2 linked regions of the Diaphorobacter ruginosibacter genome follow. The protein of the gene in region 2 interacts with the protein of the main gene of each other region in a pairwise test. Links are inferred from orthologs where the notes say so. Each region holds a gene or a part of one and is shown on either strand. Other genes may lie near its edges. The genes, in order: H9K76_RS11280 and H9K76_RS10410.

Region 1 (7,878 bases), 210 kb from region 2 along the record:
CCCGATGTGATCCTGATCGGCGAAATCCGCGATCGCGAGACCATGTCGGCAGCGATCGCCTATGCGCAGTCGGGCCACCTGTGCCTTGCCACGCTGCACGGCAACAACAGTTACCACGCGCTCAACCGCATTCTGTCTTTCTACCCCGTGGAGGTGCGCCCGACGATGCTGGGCGATCTCGCCTCAGCGCTCAAGGCCATCATTTCGCAGCGCCTCGTGCGTACGCCGGCCGGCGCGCGCCTGCCCGCGGTCGAGGTGATGCTGAACACGAAGCTCGTGGCCGACCTGATCGAGAAGGGCGATTTTTCCGGCGTGCGCGAAGCCATGGAGAAATCCATGGCCGAAGGCTCGCAGACTTTCGAGGAAGCGTTGGCGAGCATGATTCTCGACAACCGGATCGACCGCAAGGAAGGTCTTGCCTACGCCGACTCTCCAACCAACCTGCTGTGGCGCCTGCAAAACGACTTTGCGCTGGCGTCCAAGGCGGCCCAGGCCCAGGCCGAGACGCACCAGCGCCTCGACGACGACCAGCCGTCATTCACCGAAATCGTGCTCGACGTGCATCCGCATTGACAGCGCAGTGTCAGAAGTTCGCTCCACCCATGTCTCCCACCCTGCTTCTGAGCGAACAGCTCATCAGCCGCCCATCCGTCACCCCCAACGATGAAGGCTGCCTGGAAATGCTGGCCGCCCGCCTCGAGCCGCTCGGCTTCGTCTGCGAGCGCATCGACAGCGGTCCCGATGATTTCCGCGTCAGCAACCTGTGGGCCCGGCGCCCTGCATCTCCGGCACATGCGCAGGCTCGCACGCTGGTGTTTGCAGGCCACACCGACGTCGTGCCCACCGGCCCTCTCGAGCAGTGGAGCAGCCCGCCCTTCACGCCCACGTATCGCAACGGGCGCCTGTATGGCCGCGGCGCGAGCGACATGAAGACATCGATCGCCGCGTTCGTCGTGGCGGTCGAGGAATTTCTCGCTGCCCATCCCGATCCCTCGATCAACCTGTCGCTGCTTTTGACCAGCGACGAGGAAGGGCCGTCGATCGACGGCACCAAGGTGGTCGTGGAGCGCCTGCGCGAGCGCGGTGAGCCGCTTGAATGGTGCATCGTGGGCGAGCCCACCTCGGTCGAGAAGACCGGCGACATGATCAAGAACGGCCGGCGTGGCACGCTCTCCGGCAAGCTCACCGTGCGTGGCGTGCAGGGCCACATCGCCTATCCGCAGCTCGCGCGCAACCCGATCCACCAGGTGGTTCCGGCGCTCACCGAACTCGCCGCTGTCCAATGGGACCAGGGCAATGCCTTCTTCCCGCCGACGAGCTGGCAGATGAGCAACATTCACGGCGGCACGGGCGCGACCAACATCATTCCCGGTTCGGTCGTGATCGATTTCAACTTCCGCTTCAGCACCGAATCGTCGGCCGAGGACCTGAAGCACCGCGTACATGCCATCCTGGACCGCCATGGCCTCGAATATGACCTGACCTGGACCCTGGGCGGCCAGCCTTTCCTCACCACGCCGGGCGAACTGGTCCATGCGGTGCAGGCGGCCATCCGCGAAGTCGCCGGCATCGAGACCGAACTGTCGACCACGGGCGGCACCAGCGACGGACGCTTCATCTCCCAGATCTGCCGGCAGGTGATCGAACTCGGCCCCCCGAACGCCACCATCCACAAGATCGACGAGTTCGTGGCCGTGGCCGACGTGGAGCCGCTCAAGAACATCTACCTGCGCACGCTCGAGCTGCTCGACCAGGGCAACAAGGACACGGCATGAGCGGGCAGCACCCCATGACGATCGGCGGGTTGATCGACAGCGCCGCGGCGCGGCTCGAAGCCTCTGGCGTGGCCTTCGGCCATGGCACGGCGACCGCATATGACGAAGCCGCATGGCTGGTATTGTGGAAGCTCGGCCTGCCCCTGGACAGCCTGCTGGACGGGGAGGATCCCGACAGCGTGGCCCACCAGTCCGTTTCCGACGCGCAGCGCGCACAGGTCGACACCCTGATCGCCGAGCGCATCGCCACGCGCAAGCCGGCCGCCTATCTCACGCGCGAAGCCTGGCTCCAAGGCGTCCCCTTCTACGTTGACGAACGCGCCATCGTGCCGCGCAGCTTCATCGCCGAGCTCCTGGCCGACGGCAGCATCGACGAGTGGCTCAGCGAGAAGACGCGCAACGTGCTCGACCTGTGTACCGGCAACGGAAGCCTGGCCTGCCTCGCGGCCATGGCCTATCCCGATGTGGTGGTGACGGGTGCCGACATCTCGCCCGATGCGCTGGAGGTGGCTCGCATCAATGTGGACAGGCACGGGCTGCAGCAGCGCGTGACGCTGGTGCAGAGCGACGGCATGAGCGCCCTGCCCCCGGGCTGGGATCTGGTGCTGTGCAATCCTCCCTATGTGAATGCGGACAGCATGGGCAAGCTGCCGGAAGAGTACCGCGCCGAGCCCGAACTCGCGCTGGCGGGTGGGCAGGACGGCATGGACTTCATCCGGGACCTGTTCCGCGATCTGCCCGCCAAGCTCCATTCCGATGCGGTGCTGGTGCTCGAGATCGGCAACGAGAAACCGAATTTCGAGGCGGCCTTCCCTAGCCTGCCTGTATTCTGGCTGCCAACAAGTTCGGGTGACGAACAGGTGCTGCTCGTCACGCAGCAGGCCCTGGCGGACTGGCAGGCAGGTTGCTGACGGCAGCCCTCCCGATCAAGGGGCCATCACGCGTGTGGCGAAACGCGCGATCGGTGCATGCAGGTAGCCTTCGATGCGCGGGGGCAGCAGCAGCGGCTTGAGCAGCATGCGCACCGCCAGGTCGGCCGGCAGTTGCGTGCTGACCAACTGATAGGCGCGCTGCGCAATGTCGGCAAACGAATGCCGGCTCTCCGAAAAGTGGCGTCCCCTGTGGGCATACACATGGCGCAGGGCCACGTCGGAATCACTCTCCCTGAGCTCCTTGAGGCGGGCATATAGCGCGCCTGCGATCTTCGCGCGGCTCACCGGCGACGTTTCCTGCAGTTGCTTGAAGTACTTGAGGAAGTGCTTGAAGTGCCCCACCTCGTCATTGCGGATGTTGCCCAGCAACTCGCGCAACACCGGCTCATCGCTGAGTTCCCGCAGCGTATGGTAGTAGGCCGTGGTGCCGGTTTCCACGACGCAGCGCGCCACCATCTCGAGGTGGCGATCCTCATGGAGCTCCTCCACCGTGCAGAGCTTGGAGTACTCGCCGAAGAAGCTGTCATAGGCTTCCTGCCACGGGAAGTCCGGCCAGACTGCCTCCACGTAGCGCCTGAGCGCGGCACCATGCTGAAGCTCCTCGCTTTCCCAGCGCTCCTGTAGCCAGGCCGCGATCTCGGGGTAGTCACGATAGTGCTCCGCCAGATTGGCCGCGTAGGTGTCGGACCCCGTCTCGACAAAGGATGCGCTCATCAGCAGATAGAACAGATCCTCGTTGCCCTCGATGGCCCGGCGCTCGATCCGCTCGAATGGGATGTCATCCACATGCCAGCCATGCGACCCTTCCTCGGTCCCCCGGGGCCGTTGACGGAGTGAGGCGCTGGAGGTTCCTGCGATGGCGTCACTTGAAAAATGCTGCATTGAGACTCTCGTTCGAATCCCCACCTGCCTGACCGGAATGGTCGTCGCGCCTCGCACCGAGGGCTTGCCCGTGGGGATCCACACCAATGAATGATTCATCTTGATGACAACCACCGGGAATCCTTGTCAGCACATGTCTGAAAATCACCCCCTCGACAACATTTGAAACATATTCGCCGGTCCTCGAACATCTGTCACGGCATCGCGAGAACCTTCCTTTTTCGCCCCGAAATGCCCATGCAGTACCCCTACAGCACCTCTGAACGAGCCAAAGTCTGATTCGCTGGGATAATCGCCCTCTTCATGATCACCCTTCGCAACGTCACCCTGCGCCGTAGCGCGCGCGTGCTGCTGGACAGCACCTCCGTCACCATCAATCCCGGCGAGAAAGTGGGCCTGGTCGGGCGCAACGGCGCCGGCAAGTCCACCCTGTTCGCATTGCTCAACGGCAGCCTGCACGAGGATGGCGGCGAATTCTTCATGCCCGCGCAGTGGCGCATGGCCCAGGTCGAGCAGAATATGCCCGAAACCAGCGAATCGGCCACCCGGTTCGTGCTGGAAGGCGATTCGCGCCTGACCGAGCTGGGCGAGGCGCTTGCCAGGGCCGAGACTGCCGGTGACGGCATGGTCATCGCACAGGCCCACTCCGATCTCGCGGATGCGGGCGTGCACGATGCCACCGCCCGTGCACAATCGCTGATCCTGGGACTGGGCTTTCAGGTCGCCGAGCTCGAAAAGCCGGTGAACAGCTTTTCCGGCGGCTGGCGCATGCGCCTGCAACTGGCGCGCGCGCTGATGTGCCCAAGCGACATCCTGCTGCTGGACGAGCCCACCAACCACCTGGATCTCGACGCACTGGTCTGGCTTGAAGCCTGGCTCAAGCGCTACCCTGGCACGCTGGTGGTCATCAGCCACGACCGCGAGTTCCTCGATGCGGTGACCGATGCCACCCTGCACATCGAGCACGCCAAGCTCACGCGCTACGGCGGCAACTACAGCAAGTTCGAGGAATTGCGCGCCCAGCAACTTGTGCTGCAGCAGTCCGCCTACGAGCGCCAGCAGGACAAGATCAACCACCTGCAGAAGTTCATCGACCGCTTCAAGGCCAAGGCCAGCAAGGCCAAGCAGGCCCAGAGCCGTGTCAAGGCCCTGGAGCGCATGGAGAAGATCGCCCCCGTGCTGGCCAGCGCGGATTTCACCTTCGAGTTCAAGGAACCCGCCAACCTGCCCAATCCCATGCTGGCGATCACCGATGCCAGCTTCGGCTATCGCAACGAGGACAGCGGCGAGGAAACCACCATCCTGCGCCATGTGAACCGATCGGTGCTGGCCGGCCAGCGCATCGGTATCCTGGGCGCGAACGGCCAGGGCAAGTCGACGCTGGTGAAGACCATCGCCCGCGAAATGGCCCAGCTCGCTGGCAAGGTCACCGAGGGCAAGGGCCTGAACATCGGTTATTTCGCGCAGCAGGAACTGGACGTGCTGCGCCCTGACGACTCCCCGCTTGCGCACATGGTCCGCCTTGCCAAGGACCTGGGGCCGGACTCGAAGGAGCCCTCGCGCGAGCAGGATCTGCGCAACTACCTGGGCAGCTTCAACTTCACCGGTGACATGGTCGGCCAGGCCGTCGGCACCATGAGCGGCGGCGAGAAGGCACGCCTGGTGCTGGCAATGATCGTGTGGCAGCGCCCCAACCTGCTGCTGCTCGACGAGCCAACGAATCACCTGGACCTCGCCACGCGCGAGGCGCTGTCGATGGCCCTCAACAGTTTCGACGGCACGGTCATGCTGGTCAGCCACGACCGTGCGCTGCTGCGCGCCGTCTGCGACGACTTCTGGCTGGTGGGTCGGGGCAAGGTCGACCCGTTCGACGGCGATCTCGATGACTATCAGCGCTACCTGATGGAAGAGTCGCGCCGCCTGCGCGAGGAAGCACGGCTCAGCCAGGCACAGGAAGCGTCCGAGCAGGCTGCTACCGATGGTTCCCGCAGCGGTACGCAGGAGGCATCGTCCACTGCTGGCAATGTCGACCCGCGCGAGCAACGCCGGCTGGCCGCCCAGGCCCGGCAACTGGTTGCTGAAAAGACCAAGCCGTTCCGCAAGGAGCTGGAGCAGATCGACAAGCGACTCCCGCAGCTGACCGCCGAGCGCGGCGCGCTTGAGGAAAAGCTCTCGACCCAGGGACTTTCAGGGACGGACATCGCCGAGGCGGGCAAGCAGCTCAAGCAGGTGAATGATTCCATCGACCAATTGGAAGAACGCTGGCTTGAGCTTTCTGAACAGATCGAATCCATCCAACAGGAGATGGGCGCGGTGGCTTGAGTTCACATATTCCTTCAGAATAATGTCGCAACATATTGTTTTGAATGGAAAATATCACATTGAGCAAGGCAAACGCGGGATTCAAAAAAATTACTGAATTTCTTTGAGATCGCTGTCAACGCAAGTCTGCAGGTGCGCGTTGAACACGCATCTAAGGAGTTTTTCAAATGACCTTCACCGCAATCCTCGCTGCCTGGCCCGATGACGAACGCGATCGCAAGCGTGCGCCTGTCCGCTGCTGAGCGTAAGGAGCCTGGACTGGCGCCATTGCTTCCCCAGTCCCTTTATCCGACACGCAGCGGGATGAGCTGACAGCCGTTTCACCGCTCCGGATCATTCCAGAAACCCCGCATTGCGGGGTTTTCGTTTTGGCGCCCCCCCACTCTTGCCATATCGCCGTGCTTGTCAGTCACCGCGTTGATGCGGTTTCAGATCTGGCCGCCCTAGGCAAAAACGTAGGATGATGTTTCGCATGATCGGAAATGTAGTTGACCAGCCGCATCTTTTTGGACGGCATCACTTGATTTCTTGCGTCACATTCACCGGCTAACCTATTGCTCTCATTAGAAAAATCAAAGCTTTGAGGCAATTCCAATCCCTAAGGGAGAACCCGCAGTCTGCTTGCATTTTCTTTCGTTCGGATGTCAACGCAAGGCGCTCGCTCCACGTTGAACAAGCACAAAGGAGTTCTCGTATGAATACCACTGCTATCCTCGCTGCCTGGCCCGATGACGAACGCGATCGCAAGCGCGCTCCCGCCCGTCTTTGAGCACGGGATCGACGGCATTGCCCACGAAGGCGCATGCCACCAGATCGATCTTCTGCGCAGCGGGTTGGCGTCAGGCCTTCCCCCCTCTTTTTTGACAACCCAAGCCATGAAAAAACCCGCCTAGGCGGGTTTTGGCTTTTGTGGCCTTTGGATAGGGCCTGGAGCGCATTTGCGATCTCCTTCTGACTGCCGGCCTGCCCAGGGATCGCGCAGGCAAGCAGTCAGGAGCCCGATCAATGCATGTGCAGGCCGCCGTTGACCGAGAAGTCGGCACCAGTGGCGTAGCCGCCCTCCTCGGAAGCAAGCCAGGAGATGATCGAGGCGATCTCACTGGGCTCACCCAGGCGCTTGACTGGTACGGAGCCCACGATCTTCTCGAGCACATCAGGACGAATGGCCTTGACCATGTCCGTACCGATGTAGCCCGGGCTCACCGTGTTCACGGTCACACCCTTGTTGGCCAGCTCCTGCGCGAGCGCCATGGAGAAGCCATGCATGCCCGCCTTGGCAGCCGAGTAGTTGGTCTGGCCCGCCTGGCCCTTGGCACCATTGACCGAGCTGATGTTGACGATGCGGCCCCAGCCCTTTTCGACCATGTCGCTCACCACCTGCTTGGTGACGTTGAACATGGAGTTCAGGTTGGTTTCGATCACGGCATCCCAGTCTTCGCGGGACATCTTCACGAACATGCGGTCACGCGTGATACCCGCGTTGTTCACCAGCACGTCGATGGTGCCATGCTCCGCCTTGGCCTTGGTGAAGGCCTCGACCGTGGAGTTCCAGTCGCCCACATTGCCGACCGATGCGTAGAAGGTGAAGCCCAGCGCCTTTTGTTCTGCCAGCCACTTGGCATGGTCGCGAGTGGGGCCGCAGCCCGCGATCACCTTGAAGCCGTCCTTGTGCAGGCGTTGGCAGATCGCGGTACCGATGCCGCCCATCCCTCCGGTCACGTATGCTACTTTTTGACTCACTTCTATCTCCTGTCTGATGATGAATTGAACCGGATCCGCTTGCATTCCCACCGGCAATCTTCACAGCTGTCCGCCGGAAAATGCCGGGCGCAACGATTCTCCACACACTAATTGATGAAGCAGATCAATTCCATCAATTTCCCAGCAAAGCTACCGTTTCAACTATCGTTCCACGGCCAGCGAAACCCCCATGCCACCACCGATGCACAGTGCGGCGATGCCCTTCT
Region 2 (8,436 bases):
GATGGGTGGGCGTGGCAGATGCGGGCGATGTCTTCGCTCGATGCCTTGAACTCCATGGCCACCACGGCCTCGGAGATCAGCTCCGAGACCATCGGGCCGACCATGTGCACGCCCAGGATCTCGTCGGTCTCGGCGTCGGCGATGAACTTCACCATGCCGGTCGTGTCGCCCAGGGCGCGTGCACGGCCGTTCGCGAGGAACGGGAACGAGCCGGCCTTGTACTTCACGCCCTGCTCCTTGAGCTGCTGCTCGGTGCGGCCCACCCATGCCACTTCAGGGCTGGTGTAGATCACGAAAGGAATGGTGTCGAAGTTCACGTGGCCGTGCTGGCCGGCAATGCGCTCGGCCACGGCAACAGCCTCTTCCTCGGCCTTGTGCGCCAGCATCGGTCCGCGCACGACGTCGCCCACGGCCCAGACGCCCGGCAGGTTGGTCTTGCAGTCGGCATCGACCACGATCTGGCCGCGCTCATCGAGGGCCAGGCCCACGGCTTCGGGGTTCAGGCCGATGGTGTTGGCGGTGCGGCCGATCGAGACGATCAGCTTTTCGACTTCCAGCGTCTGCGCCTCGCCCTTGGCGTTGGTGTAGGAGACCGTCACGCCCTTCTTGCCGGTCTTGACCTCGCCGACCTTCACGCCGAGCTCGATCTTCAGGCCCTGCTTGTCGAACGCCTTCTTGGCTTCCTTGGCGATCTGCTCGTCCACGGCGGGCAGGAACTTGTCCATGCCTTCGAGCACGGTCACTTCCGAGCCCAGGCGGCGCCACACGGAACCCATTTCGAGGCCGATCACGCCGGAGCCGATCAGACCCAGGGTCTTCGGCGTCTTCTCGAGAGCCAGGGCACCGTCGTTCGACAGGATGAACTCCTCATCGAATGGAACGCCGGGCAGCGCACGCGCATTGGAGCCCGTGGCGATGATGATCTGCTTGCCGGTGATGGTTTCCTCTTCCTTGCCGGCGACCTTGATCTCGTAGCCGCCTTCGGCAGCCTTCACGAACGAGCCACGGCCGTGGAAGAAGGTGACCTTGTTCTTCTTGAACAGGTACAGGATGCCGTCGTTGTTCTGCTTCACGATGCCTTGCTTGCGCGTGATCATCTTGGGCACGTCCATCTCGACCTTGCCGGTCGAGATGCCATGGTCCGCGAAATGCAGCCTGGCGTGTTCGTAGTGCTCGGAAGACTGCAGCAGCGCCTTCGAGGGAATGCAGCCCACGTTGGTGCAGGTGCCGCCCGGAGCCGCGCCGCCCTGTGCGTTCTTCCACTCGTCGATACAGGCGACGTTGAAGCCGAGTTGTGCTGCACGGATTGCAGCGATGTAACCGCCAGGGCCAGCGCCGATGACGACGACGTCGAATTGCTTGCTCATGATTTGAATCTTTCTCTGCTTGATTGGAAAAAAACCCACCGCTTTTGGTGGTGGGTTTCGTCTAATTTCGATCTGCGGCGATTACAGGTCGAACAGCAGGCGGCTTGGGTCTTCCAGCGCGTCCTTCATGGCAACCAGGCTCAGCACGGCTTCGCGGCCGTCGATGATGCGGTGGTCATAGGACATGGCCAGGTAGTTCATCGGGCGGATCACGATCTGGCCGTTCTCCACCACGGCACGGTCCTTGGTGGCGTGCACGCCGAGGATGGCGGACTGAGGCGGGTTGATGATGGGAGTGGACATCATCGAGCCGAAAGTGCCACCGTTGGAGATCGAGAACGTACCGCCGGTCAGCTCTTCGATGCCCAGCTTGCCGTCCTTGGCCTTCTGACCGAATTCGGCGATCTTCTTCTCGATGTCTGCGAAGCTCATCTGGTCGACGTTGCGCAGGATAGGCACCACCAGGCCGCGAGGCGAGCTCACTGCGATGCCGATATCGAAGTAGCCGTGGTAGACGATGTCGTTGCCGTCGATCGAGGCATTCACCGCGGGGAACTTCTTCAGTGCGTGCACTGCAGCCTTCACGAAGAAGGACATGAAGCCCAGCTTCACGCCGTGTTCCTTGACGAACTGGTCCTGGAACTTCTTGCGCATGTCCATCACGGGAGCCATGTTCACTTCGTTGAACGTGGTCAGGATGGCATTGGTGGCTTGCGATTGCAGCAGGCGCTCGGCGATACGGGCACGCAGGCGTGTCATCGGCACGCGCTGCTCAGGGCGATCGCCCAGGTCCTGCTTTCCGGCAGGCGCTGCGACCTGCGGCAGAGCCGCTGTCGGAACACCCGTCGGGATGGCGGCGCCACCCTTGATGGCGGACAGCGCATCGCCCTTGGTCACGCGACCATCCTTGCCCGTGCCAGCCACGTTCGCGGCGGACAGGTTGTTATCGGCCAGGATCTTGGCAGCAGCAGGCATGGCCACGCCAGCCTTGCTGTTGTTGCTTGCTGCAGCAGCTGCCACGGGAGCGGCGGCGGGTGCAGAGGCAGCGGCTGCGGGAGCTGCAGCAGCAGGCGCGGCAGCGCCGGCCACGGCTTCGGTGTCGATCTTGGCGATGACCTGTTCTGCGGTGACGGTTGCACCGTCGCCTTGCAGGATCTCGGTCAGCACGCCGGCCGAGGGAGCAGGCACTTCGAGCACGACCTTGTCGGTTTCGATCTCGATGAGGATTTCATCCACAGCAACTGCCTCACCAGCCTTCTTCTTCCAGTTGAGCATGGTGGCTTCCGTGATGGACTCGGAGAGCTGCGGAACTTTGACGTCAACAATAGCCATTTTTCTTTTCCAATTCGTGTTTTGTACTGATGGGTAATGAGCGGGTTTCCAGCCTTACTTGGTCAGGACAAAACCCTTGAGCTTGCCAAACGCGCCGTCGACCAGCGCCTTCTGCTGCTCCTGGTGCAGGTGCGAGTAGCCCACGGCAGGCGATGCCGAAGCCGCACGGCCGGAGTAGCCCAGCTTCTGGCCATCGAGCATGTTCTCGTGGATGTTGTGCTGGATGAAGAACCAGGCGCCCTGGTTCTGCGGCTCGTCCTGGCACCAAACGATTTCAGTCGCGTTGCTGTACTTCTTCACTTCGGCAGCGAAAGCCTTGTGCGGGAACGGATACAGCTGCTCGACACGGATGATGGCCACATCGTCGATCTTGGCTTCCGTGCGCTTCTTCACGAGGTCGTAGTACACCTTGCCCGAGCAGGCGACGATGCGCTTGACCTTGGCCGCGTTCTTGACCACGGCGTCATCCTGCTCCGGCAGCACCGTGTGGAACGAACCCTTGGTGAATTCGGTGAGCGGCGACGTAGCATCCTTGTTACGCAGCAGCGACTTCGGCGTCATGATCACGAGCGGCTTGCGCAGGTTGCGAACCTGCTGGCGGCGCAGCACGTGGAAGATCTGGCTGGCCGTGGTCGGCTGCACGATCTGCATGTTGGTATCGGCAGCCAGCTGCATGAAGCGCTCGAGGCGCGCAGAGCTGTGCTCCGGGCCCTGGCCTTCATAGCCGTGCGGCAGCATCAGCGTCAGGCCGTTGACACGGCCCCACTTCACTTCGCCGGAAGCAATGAACTGGTCGATCACGACTTGGGCGCCGTTGGCGAAGTCGCCGAACTGGGCTTCCCAGATCACCAGCGTGTTGGGGTCGTTCGACGCGTAGCCGTATTCGAAGGCCAGAACGGCTTCTTCGGACAGGATGGAGTCGATCACGACGAACGGAGCCTGGTTCTCGGCGACGTTCTGCAGCGGAATGTAGGTGCCTTCGCTCCACTTCTCGCGCTTCTGGTCGTGGATCACGGCATGGCGGTGCGTGAACGTGCCACGGCCGCAGTCCTCACCTGACAGGCGCACGGGGTAGCCCGACGCCACCAGCGATGCGAAAGCCATGTGCTCGCCCATGCCCCAGTCGACGTTGATCTCGCCACGGCCCATGGCCGCACGGTCGTCGTAGACCTTCTTCACGAGCGCGTGAGGCGTCACGCCTTCGGGAATCGTGGTGATCTTCTCGGCCAGGCGCTTCCACTCCGTCAGCGGGATCGCCGTGTCGCCGGCGTCCGTCCACTTCTGGTTCAGGAACGGGCTCCAGTCCACCGCGTACTTGCTCTTGAAGTTGGTGAGCACCGGATCCATGGTGTGCTTGCCTTCGTCCATGGCGGCGCGGTAGGCCTTGACCATGTCGTCGCCCAACGTTTCGCCAAGGCCTTGCGTGGCCAGCTTGTCGGCGTACAGCTTGCGGGTGCCGGGGTGGGCGCCAATCTTCTTGTACATCAGCGGCTGGGTCAGCGCAGGAGTGTCCTGCTCGTTGTGGCCCAGCTTGCGGAAGCAGATGATGTCGACGACCACGTCCTTGTCGAACTCCATGCGGAATTCCAGGGCGAGCTGGGTGGCCAGCGCGACCGCTTCCGGATCGTCACCGTTCACGTGCAGCACGGGCGACTCGATCATCTTCACGATGTCGGTGCAGTACAGCGTCGAGCGTGCGTCGCGTGGATCGGAGGTGGTGAAACCGATCTGGTTGTTGATGATGATGTGCACCGTGCCGCCCGTGGAGTAGCCACGGGTCTGGGCCAGTGCCAGGGTTTCCTGGTTCACGCCCTGGCCTGCAAAGGCCGCGTCGCCGTGCACCAGCACCGGCAGCACCTGCTTGCCGCGCGGATCGGCGCGACGGTCCATGCGCGAGCGCACGGAGCCTTCGACCACCGGGTTCACGATTTCCAGGTGCGAGGGATTGAACGCCAGCGACAGGTGAACCGGGCCGCCGGCCGTCGTCACGTCGGAGCTGAAGCCCTGGTGGTACTTCACGTCGCCCGATGGCAGATCTTCGGGAGCGGTGTGGTCGAATTCGGCGAACAGGTCCTTGGGCATCTTGCCCAGCGTGTTCACCAGCACGTTCAGACGGCCGCGGTGGGCCATGCCGATCACGACTTCCTGGATGCCCTTCTGGCCGGCTGCATTGATCAGCTCGTCCATCGCCGCGATGAACGACTCGCCGCCTTCCAGCGAGAAGCGCTTCTGACCGACATACTTGGTGTGCAGGTAGCGCTCGAGGCCTTCGGCTGCGGTCAGGCGATCAAGAATGCGCTTCTTCTTGGCTGCGTCGAAGCTCGGCTTGCTGCGGATCGACTCCAGCTTCTGCTGCCACCAGCGCTTCTGGTTCTGGTCGGTGGCATACATGTACTCGGCGCCGATCGTGCCGCAGTAGGTTTCGCGCAGAGCATTCATCAGCTCGCGCAGGGTCATGGTTTCCTTGCCGAAGAACGTGTTGCTGGTGTTGAACACGGTTTCCTGGTCGGCGTCGGTGAAGCCGTAGAAAGATGGCTCCAGCTCGGGAATTTCGGGGCGCTCGGTGCGCTTGAGCGGGTCGAGATCGGCCCAACGCTGGCCCACATTGCGGTATGCGGCGATCAGCTGCTGTACGGCGGTGCGCTTGCGGCCCAGTTCGGAGTCGGCGCCGGAGGCCACCACGACCTGCGTGCCACCCTGCTTTGCACGCTCGGCAAAGGCATTGATGACGGGCAGATGGGGAACGTCCTTGGCATCGCTGCCGTCGACTGCAGGCACGTGCTGCAGTGCATCGAAGTACTCGCGCCAGTTGTCAGGCACGCTGCCCGGGTTGGCCAGATAGCTCTCATACATCTCTTCCACATACGGCGCGTTGCCGCCAAAGAGATACGTGTTGCCTTGATAGGCTTTGTATACAGATGTGGGTTCGCTCATTGTTCCGCTCACCTCTGCTTCCCTTCAGGAAGCTTTAGCTGGTTAGTAAACCTTCCGCGTCACGGCTGAACCGGTTGGCGGATGCGACTGTGGCAGGGGAAGGGGCCTTTAGTACGGGCGCTATTGTGCCATCGAAGTGCGGAATGCGTATGTCGGCTTGATGTCGGACATGAACTCTTTCGTAACAACGGCCTGTCGCGAGATGCAGCAAGTCGCGTACATTTGCCGAAATCCGGCTCTTTCACGCAATATGAAATCAAATACGCTGCAGCAACGCACTTTTCTGGGGATCCTGGTTCTGGTGACCCTGGCGTTCATGGCCATCCTTTGGCCCTACGCCTTTGCCCTGTTCTGGGGTGTGGTGCTTGCCATCCTGTTCGCGCCAATGCAGCGGTGGCTGCTCGCGCGCATGCCCCGGCGCCCGACCCTGGCAGCCCTCATCACGCTGGGCGTCTGCCTGCTGATCGTGATTCTGCCGTTGCTCGTGATCGTGACATCGCTGGTGAGCGAGGCGGGTGTCATCTACGAGAGGCTGCGCTCCGGACAGCTCAATGTGGGCAGCTATCTGCAGACGCTCATACAGGCCATGCCCGGCTGGGCCATGGGCCTGCTCGATCATTTCCATCTCACGACCGTGGCCGAGGTCGAGGCGCGACTGTCGAGCTTCAGCGCACAGGCCAGCCAGTTCCTCGCCACGAAGGCCGTGGATTTCGGCTCGAATACCCTGCAGTTCGTCGTGGGCTTTGGCGTGATGCTCTACCTGCTGTTCTTCCTGCTGCGCGACGGCGGGCGGCTGGTGGCGCGCATTCGCGACGCCATTCCGCTCGATCCTGAGCACAAGCGCAAGCTGGCGGTCAAGTTCACCACGGTGATCCGCGCCACGGTCAAGGGCAACATCGTGGTGGCCGCGGTGCAAGGCGCCCTTGGCGGAATGATCTTCTGGTTCCTCGGCATCCAGGGCCCCGTGCTGTGGGGCGTGCTGATGGCCTTCCTGTCGCTGCTGCCAGCCGTGGGCGCAGCGCTGATCTGGGGCCCGGTGGCGATCTACTTCTTTGCGACCGGCGACATCACCAAGGGCGTGATCCTCACCCTCTTCTGCGTCTGCATCATCGGGCTGGTCGACAACCTGCTGCGCCCGATCCTGGTCGGCAAGGACACCAAGCTGCCCGACTACGTGGTGCTGATCTCCACCCTGGGCGGCATGGCGATCTTCGGCATCACCGGTTTCGTGATCGGGCCGATGGTGGCTGCGCTGTTCAACGCCGTGTGGGATCTGTTCTCGCCGCCCGAATCCGAACTCGAGGCGCTGGCCGACGACTGAGCCGACATGCTCCTTCCGGACGAAGGCCCCGTTGTCGGGGCCTTTCTTCGTTCACTCCGGCTGAATGCCCGCAGCCTTGATCACCCTGCCCCACTTCAACGTCTCGGCCGCCTGGAAGCGAGCCAGCTCGTCCGGCGTGGTCGTCCATGCCACCGATCCCGCAGTCTCATAGAACGACTTGGCTGCGGCGCTTTGCGTGGCATGCTGCAGCAGCTCGTTGAGGCGCGCAACGACCTCCTTGGGCGTGCCTGCCGGCACATATGCGGCGAACCAGTAGCCCATGTCGTAGCCCTTCACGCCAGCCTCGTCGAGCGTGGGAACATCGGGCAACTGAGCGCTGCGGGCCTGCGTCGAGTAACCAAGCGCCTTGAGCTTGCCCGACTTGATCTGCGGAATACCGGTGGACGTGTCGGTGATCATCATGTCGATCTGGCCGCCCAGCAGGTCCGTGATCGCGAGCGGATTGCTCTTGTAGGGCACGTGCAGGATGTCCACGCCCGCCAGTTGCTTGAGCATTTCGCCGGCCACCCGGCTGGAGGAGCTCCCGCTGCCGAACGACAGCTTGCCCGGGGATTTCTTCGCTGCCGCGAGCAGTTCGCCCACGTTCTTGAACGGCGATGCGGCATTCACGACCAGCACCTGCCCGCCCTTGCCCAGGCCCGTGACCGGTGTGAAATCCTTCACGGGATCGTAGGGCAGCTTCTTGTAGAGATGCTCGTTGGCCGACTGCGTGGTGTTCGTGGTGATCAGCACCGTATAGCCGTCGGCCGCCGCCTTGGCCACGTACTGGGCCGCGATCATGCCGCTCGCACCGGCCTTGTTGTCGACGATGACGGAAGCCTTGGCCTCGGTCGTGACCGACTGCCCCAGGGCTCGCGCCAGCAGGTCAGTGGCGCTGCCTGCCGCGAACGGCACGACGAAAGTGATGGGCTTGGCTGGATATTCAGCGGCCTGCGAACTCATGGCCGTGGCCAGCGCCAGCGCGCCAACGGACAGGGCCAGCATGGTGCGGCGGTTGGTCTGGATCGTCATCTTCTTGTCTCCTTGATATGGAAGTGTTGGAAAGGGGTCTGGCGGATGCGGCGGCTCAAGCCTGCACCGCCCGGCCTGCCAGATACGGATGCAACTCGCCGGGAACGGCGATCGGCATCTCCAGCAGCAGGAATGACAGCGCCTTGCCATGGCTGTCGAGATTGAGCGCGTCGTTCACGCCTCCGTCGAGCACCTCGTCGAGCACGAAGTTCATCGCCTGCAGGTGGGGCAGCAGGTAGCGCGTGACTTGCGACGGATGCCGCGCTGCGAACTGCGCCGCCACGCGTTCCTCGGTCACCTCGCGCACCAGCAGGTCCCAGAGCGCCGGGTGCCAGGCAATCACGCTGATATTGGAGCGGTTGCCCTTGTCGCCGGTTCGGCCATGTGCAAGACGGTGCAAGGGCTTGGAGAGGGATGGATGGGTCATGTCGTTCCTTCTGTTCATTGCGG

Evidence for each region.
Region 1: the proteins of H9K76_RS10410 (region 2) and H9K76_RS11280 interact in binary tests that used the Escherichia coli proteins (3 or more experiments, as listed by UniProt). The link is inferred for Diaphorobacter ruginosibacter from one-to-one orthologs.

What each region holds. Positions count from the first base shown.
Region 1 is NZ_CP060714.1:2,502,074-2,509,951, forward strand. What follows is about bases 3,518-6,401. They hold H9K76_RS11280 (ABC-F family ATP-binding cassette domain-containing protein), read left to right. Parts: upstream 3,518-3,892; coding sequence 3,893-5,911; downstream 5,912-6,401. Also shown: H9K76_RS11260 (PilT/PilU family type 4a pilus ATPase), read left to right, coding at 1-573; dapE (succinyl-diaminopimelate desuccinylase), read left to right, coding at 603-1,775; prmB (50S ribosomal protein L3 N(5)-glutamine methyltransferase), read left to right, coding at 1,772-2,686; H9K76_RS11275 (ferritin-like domain-containing protein), read right to left, coding at 2,702-3,493; phbB (acetoacetyl-CoA reductase), read right to left, coding at 6,914-7,651; H9K76_RS11290 (acetyl-CoA C-acetyltransferase), read right to left, coding at 7,814-7,878. UniProt on the Escherichia coli protein: Genetic data indicate it may be involved in ribosome assembly or function.
Region 2 is NZ_CP060714.1:2,295,106-2,303,541, reverse strand. Bases 2,554-5,995 are described here. They hold H9K76_RS10410 (2-oxoglutarate dehydrogenase E1 component), read right to left. Parts: upstream 5,634-5,995; coding sequence 2,754-5,633; downstream 2,554-2,753. Other genes in these bases: H9K76_RS10405 (AI-2E family transporter), read left to right, coding at 5,884-5,995; odhB (2-oxoglutarate dehydrogenase complex dihydrolipoyllysine-residue succinyltransferase), read right to left, coding at 2,554-2,699. In the rest of the region: lpdA (dihydrolipoyl dehydrogenase), read right to left, coding at 1-1,367; more of odhB, read right to left, coding at 1,449-2,553; more of H9K76_RS10405, read left to right, coding at 5,996-6,954; H9K76_RS10400 (Bug family tripartite tricarboxylate transporter substrate binding protein), read right to left, coding at 7,006-7,986; H9K76_RS10395 (AtuA-related protein), read right to left, coding at 8,042-8,413. UniProt on the Escherichia coli protein: E1 component of the 2-oxoglutarate dehydrogenase (OGDH) complex which catalyzes the decarboxylation of 2-oxoglutarate, the first step in the conversion of 2-oxoglutarate to succinyl-CoA and CO(2).